Regions from separate parts of the Diaphorobacter sp. LI3 genome, predicted to be linked through region 1. Evidence: riboswitches for the same ligand, from Rfam matches in the RefSeq annotation. Region 1 holds a riboswitch; the other holds the start of a gene.
The links. Region 1 has a riboswitch for S-adenosylhomocysteine ahead of ahcY (adenosylhomocysteinase). Riboswitches for the same ligand answer to the same signal wherever they lie in the genome.

Region 1 (3,259 bases):
CAACCACTCGTTTGCAACGCCAGCCCCGCATGCTCTCGCAGCGGATGGAAATGAATCTTTGGGAACCGCTCCTGCGCCAGCCGTACGTCATATGGGCTCGTGCACAGATAGGCCAGCGTGTCCGCCGCATCGCGCGCCATGCGCATGGGGTAGGCGTTCTCGAACTCGCGCAGTTCGGCCGGCGTGTCGGCGGTGATCCAGCGGGCTCCCGTGTACTGGCAGGCTTCCAGACGGATGTCGCAGTCGTATTCGGTGTTCAGACGGTGTTGCACCACTTCGAACTGCAGCTGGCCCACGGCACCCAGCAGCATGTTGCCGCCGGCCTCGGGCTTGAAGACCTGGATGGCGCCTTCCTCGCCCAGTTGCATCAGGCCCTGCTGTAGTTGCTTGGTGCGCAGCGGGTTCTTCAGCACCACGGTCATGAACATTTCGGGGGCGAAGAAGGGCAGGCCGGTGAATTGCAGGTTGGCGCCGTCGGTGATGGTGTCGCCCAGCTGCACGCCGCCGTGCGTGGTGAAACCGATGATGTCGCCGGCGTAGGCCTCTTCCACCGCCTCGCGGCGCTGGCTCATGAAGGTGACCACGCTGGTGGGGCGCAGTTCCTTGGCGGTGCGCTGCACCTTGAGCTTCATGCCGGGCGTGTACTTGCCGCTGGCCACGCGCACGAAGGCGATGCGGTCGCGGTGGTTGGCGTCCATGTTGGCCTGCACCTTGAACACCACGCCCGAAAAGCCCTCGTCCTCGGGCAGTACGGTTTTTTCCACCGGCTGCTTGTTGACGATGAGCGAGCTCTTGCGCGGGCCGGGCGGGGGCGACATGTCCACCACCGCATCCAGCACTTCCATCACGCCGAAGTTGTTCACGCCCGAGCCGAAAAACACCGGTGTGAGCTTGCCGGCCAGGAAGGCTTCATGGTCCCAGGGCGCCGAGGCGCCTTGCGCCAGCTCCATGCTTTCCAGTGCGTCGTCAAAGGCCTGACCGAAGCGCGCGCGCAGCTTGTCGGCATCGGCCAGCGGAATGACCTCGAAGTCCTGCGGGCGCTTTTCGCTGCCGGGCTGGAAGACCGTCATGCTTTGCGTGCGCAGGTTGATGATGCCGCCGAAGCTCTTGCCCTGGCCCACGGGCCAGGTGATGGGGCAGCAGGGCATGCCCAGCTCGCGCTCGACCTCGTCGAGGATGTCGAGCGGGTCGCGGACCTCGCGGTCCATCTTGTTGACGAAGGTGATGATGGGCGTGTCGCGCTGGCGGCAGACCTCGATCAGGCGGCGCGTCTGCGCCTCCACGCCGTTGGCCGCGTCGATCACCATCAGGGCCGAATCGACGGCCGTGAGCACGCGGTAGGTGTCTTCCGAGAAGTCCTTGTGGCCCGGCGTGTCCAGCAGGTTGATGACGTGGTCGCGGTAGCTCATCTGCATCACGCTCGACGCCACCGAAATACCGCGCTGCTTCTCGATTTCCATCCAGTCGGAGGTGGCGTGGCGGCTGGCCTTGCGGCCCTTCACGGCGCCGGCGATCTGGATGGCGCCGGAGAACAGCAGCAGCTTTTCCGTCAGCGTGGTCTTGCCGGCGTCGGGGTGGGAGATGATGGCAAAAGTCCGGCGGCGCCGGGTTTCTGGGGCGTACGACACAGTGATTCTGGGTGAGGGCCGCGCGGTGCGCGACGGCCGGTGCGAGAAGAGGCGGGCGCACCCTGCGGGAGCGCCCTGGCATTGGGCGGGGATTCTACGGCGCGGCGCGTGGTGCGGGGGCACCGGTATAATCTTGCACTTTCCGAGGAGCGTTGCAGCGTCCCCAGCACGGCGGGGCGCGAGGCTCGGAAGTCATACCCAGCAACGACGCTCACCCACGCCTTGCGGTGCGGTGAGCCCCATCCCCCAGGCGCGGTTTTTTCAGATACCCATCAAGGAAACCACCATGAGCGCTGTTCTCAAGTCCCCAGCCGACTCCGCGATTGCCGATATCTCCCTGGCCGACTGGGGCCGCAAGGAAATCCGCATCGCCGAGACCGAGATGCCCGGCCTGATGGCCATTCGCGAGGAATTCGCGGCCAAGCAGCCCCTGAAGGGCGCGCGCATCACGGGCTCGCTGCACATGACCATCCAGACGGCCGTGCTGATCGAGACGCTCAAGGCCCTGGGCGCCGACGTGCGCTGGGCCTCGTGCAACATCTTCTCCACCCAGGATCACGCCGCCGCCGCCATTGCCGCCACCGGCACGCCGGTGTTCGCCATCAAGGGCGAGACCCTGGTGGACTACTGGGACTACACCCACCGCATCTTCGACTTCGGCCCCAAGGGCAGCGAGGGCGAAGGCCCGAACATGATCCTGGACGACGGCGGCGACGCCACGCTGCTGATGCACCTGGGCAAGCGCGCCGAGAAGGACGCTTCCGTGCTGGCCCACCCCGGCAGCGAGGAAGAGCGCATCCTGTTCGCCGCCATCAAGGCCAAGCTGGCCGAGGACAGCACCTGGTACAGCCGCAAGAGCGCCCAGATCATCGGCGTGACCGAAGAGACCACCACCGGCGTGCACCGCCTCAAGGAAATGTCGGCCAAGGGCACGCTACTGTTCCGTGCGATCAACGTGAACGATTCGGTGACCAAGAGCAAGTTCGACAACCTGTACGGCTGCCGCGAGTCGCTGGTGGACGGCATCAAGCGCGCCACCGACGTGATGATCGCCGGCAAGGTGGCCGTGGTGGCGGGCTATGGCGACGTGGGCAAGGGCTCGGCCCAGGCGCTGCGCGCCCTGAGCGCCCAGGTGTGGGTGACCGAGATCGACCCCATCAACGCCCTGCAGGCTGCCATGGAAGGCTTCAAGGTCGTGACCATGGAGTGGGCCGCCGACAAGGCCGACATCTTCGTGACCACCACGGGCAACCGCGACGTCATCACCTTCGAGCACATGAAAGCGATGAAGGACCAGGCCATCGTGTGCAACATCGGCCACTTCGACAACGAGATCCAGGTCGCCAAGCTCGAAGAGCACTGCCAGTGGGAAGAGATCAAGCCCCAGGTGGACCACGTGATCTTCCCGGACGGCAAGCGCATCATCCTGCTGGCCAAGGGCCGCCTGGTGAACCTGGGCTGCGGCACGGGCCACCCCAGCTTCGTGATGTCCAACTCGTTCGCCAACCAGACCATCGCGCAGATCGAGCTGTTCACCCACCCCGAGGGCTACGACGTGGGCAAGGTCTACGTGCTGCCCAAGCACCTCGACGAGAAGGTGGCGCGCCTGCACCTGAAGAAGGTCGGCGCCA
Region 2 (3,259 bases), 640 kb from region 1:
GCGCAGCGCAGGTGCACGAGGCGGGGAGGGCAGTCATGGCGATTCCTTCACGATGGGCGCGGCCAAGGGGCCGCGCGCTTGCTTGTCCTGACTCAAGAGCCGTGCCAGCCTGGCTGCGCGGCACTCCGTGCGAAATCTCCATGTGGAACAAAGGCTTGCATCCACCCAAGGAGTCAGCGCTGCCATGGTGGACGGCAGAAACACTGCCAATGCATGCCATTTGTGACACCATATGTCACCATGGCCGACATCCCTGATCTTTCCCCCACCCCGGCGCAGGTGGCGCAGACCGCGCTGCTCGCCTCCTGGCTGGAGGGGCTGCCCGAGCCGCACATCCTGTTCGACCGCGGCTACCGCATCGTGGCCGCCAACGGCGCCTACCGTCGCCAGTTCGGCCAGGGCGCGCCGGTGGTGGGGCGCACCTGCCATGCGGTCTCGCACCATTCGCCCGTGCCGTGCGACCAGGCGGGCGAGACCTGCCCGCTGGCGCGCTCGCTCTTCAGTGGCCAGCGCGAGCGCGTGCTGCACCTGCACCACACCCCGGCGGGCGAGGAATATGTGCAGATCGAACTGGTGCCGCTGCGCGACGAGGCGGGCCAGCCCCAGTACTTTCTGGAGAAGATGGAGCCGCTGCGCATTGCCCAGGGGCAGCCGGGCGCGCTGGGCATGATCGGGCGCGCGCCCGCGTTCCAGGCCGTGCTGGAGCTGATCGCGCGCGTGGGCCCGTCGCAGGCCAGCGTGCTGCTGCTGGGCGAGTCGGGCACGGGCAAGGAGCTGGCCGCGCGCGCCGTGCACGAGGCCAGCCCGCGCGCGGGGCGGCCGCTGGTGGTGGTGGACTGCGCCAGCCTGCCCGAGACGCTGTTCGAGAGCGAACTGTTCGGCCACGAGCGTGGCGCCTTCACCGGCGCCCATGCCGCACGCGCCGGCCTGGTGGAGGCGGCGCACGGCGGCACGCTGTTCCTGGACGAGGTGGGCGACATCCCGCTCACCATGCAGGTCAAGCTGCTGCGTTTGCTGGAAAGCGGCACCTACCGCCGCGTGGGCCACACCGAGCTGCGCCGCGCGGACATCCGCCTGGTGGCGGCCACCCACCGCGACCTGCGCGCCATGGTGCGCGAGGGGCGGTTTCGCCAGGACCTGTACTACCGCCTGAGCACCTTTCCCATCCAGCTGCCCGCGCTGCGCGAACGCCCGCAGGACATTCCGCTGCTGGCGGAATCGCTCCTGCAGCGCGTGGCCGGGGGGCGGGGCCTGGTGCTTGCGCCCGCGGCGCTGCGCCGGCTGGCGCAGCACCCCTTCCCCGGCAACGTACGCGAGCTGCGCAACGTGCTGGAACGTGCCGCGCTGCTGACCGACGGCGCGGTGGTGACCGCCCATACGATCGAGCGCGCGCTCTCGTTCGATGCGCCCGCGGCGGCGCCGGCCCGCGCTGCGCAGCAGCCCGATCACGCCACCCTGCGTGACATCGAATCCGAGGCGCTGCGCGCGGCGCTGGCGGGGGGGGCCGCGTCGCGTCGCGAATTGGCGCGCGCCCTGGGGGTCAGCACGCGCACGCTGTACCGCAAGCTGCGACTGTTACGGGAGCAGGGCTGATGCTCCTTGTTTGATAGCTGTCAGCGATTGCTGTGATTGGCTTGCGGTCTGTTTTTACTTGAACCAACCACCGGCCCGTGTAGGGGCCATGTTCTGGGCGCACAGTGCACGTGGGGGTATATCCATATGCCTGCCCCCCAAAGGTGGGCCGCGTAGAATTCGACGCTTTCCCGAGGAGCGCTGCAGCGCCCGCCGGCCGGGGCCGCACAGGCGGCTCGCGCGTGGCGGCGTCAGGCTCGGGCCCACCGCGGCATGCAGCCGTGCGTGTACCAACGGCGCTCACCTGATGTGTCTGTTCTTGTTATCCAGGTGAGCCCCATGCCGTCGTCCGCCCCCGCATCTTCCGTCCCTTCGCACGCCGTGCCGCCCATGCGCCTGTCGGGGCTGGAGCCCGTGTTCATCGGCGAGGGGAGCTTGTTCGTCAACGTGGGCGAGCGCACCAACGTCACCGGCTCCAAGGCGTTCGCGCGCATGATTCTGAACGACCAGTACGAGCAGGCACTGTCGGTGGCGCGCCAGCAGGTGGAAAACGGCGCGCAGATCATCGACGTGAACATGGACGAGGCCATGCTGGACAGCAAGGCCGCGATGGTGCGCTTTCTGAACCTCATCGCCTCCGAGCCCGACATCGCCCGGGTGCCGGTGATGGTCGACTCCTCCAAGTGGGAGGTGATCGAGGCTGGCCTGCGCTGCCTGCAGGGCAAGGGCATCGTCAACTCCATCAGCCTCAAGGAAGGCGTGGAGAAGTTCAAGCACGAGGCCAAGCTCATCAAGCGCTACGGCGCCGCTGCCGTGGTCATGGCCTTCGACGAGCAGGGCCAGGCTGACAGCTACCAGCGCAAGATCGAGATCTGCGAGCGCGCCTACCGCATCCTGGTGGACGAGGTCGGTTTTCCACCCGAAGACATCATCTTCGACCCGAACATCTTCGCCATCGCCACGGGCATCGAAGAGCACGCCAACTACGCGGTCGATTTCATCGAGGCCGTGCGCTGGATCAAGCAGCATCTGCCGGGTGCCAAGGTGTCGGGCGGCGTGTCCAACGTGTCGTTCAGCTTCCGCGGCAACGAGCCGGTGCGCGAGGCGATCCACACCGTGTTCCTGTACCACGCCATCAAGGCCGGCATGGAAATGGGCATCGTCAACGCGGGCATGGTCGGCGTCTACGACGACCTCGACCCCGAGCTGCGCGAGCGTGTGGAAGACGTGGTGTTGAACCGCCGCCCCGACGCGGCCGAACGCCTGCTGGAGATCGCCGAGGCCGCCAAGGGCGCGGCCAAGGACGAGGGCAAGAAGCTCGAATGGCGCGGCACCCCCGACGCGCCCAAACCCGTGGGCGAGCGCCTGTCGCACGCGCTGGTGCACGGCATCACCGACTTCATCGTCGAAGACACCGAGGAGGCCTACCAGCAGATCGTGGTGCAAGGCGGTGGCCGCCCGCTGCACGTGATCGAAGGTCCGCTGATGGACGGCATGAACATCGTGGGCGACCTGTTCGGCGCGGGCAAGATGTTCCTGCCGCAGGTGGTCAAGAGCGCCCGCGTGATGAAGCAGGCCGTGGCCCACCTGATCCCTTACATCGAGGAAGAAAAGCGCCAGCAGGAAGTCGCCGGCCTGGATGTGTCCAGCAAGGGCAAGATCGTCATCGCCACCGTGAAGGGCGACG

Region 2: another riboswitch for S-adenosylhomocysteine. It lies ahead of metH (methionine synthase); the one in region 1 lies ahead of ahcY (adenosylhomocysteinase).

What each region holds. Positions count from the first base shown of each region.
Region 1 covers NZ_CP094346.1:3,731,126-3,734,384, reverse strand. The annotation lists gene MRB47_RS17445 (peptide chain release factor 3) at 1-1,628, opposite strand, end outside; S-adenosyl-L-homocysteine riboswitch at 1,767-1,848, shown strand; gene ahcY (adenosylhomocysteinase) at 1,915-3,259, shown strand, end outside.
Region 2 covers NZ_CP094346.1:185,315-188,573, forward strand. The annotation lists gene petA (ubiquinol-cytochrome c reductase iron-sulfur subunit) at 1-37, opposite strand, end outside; gene MRB47_RS00860 (sigma-54 interaction domain-containing protein) at 241-1,593, shown strand; S-adenosyl-L-homocysteine riboswitch at 1,760-1,881, shown strand; gene metH (methionine synthase) at 1,912-3,259, shown strand, end outside.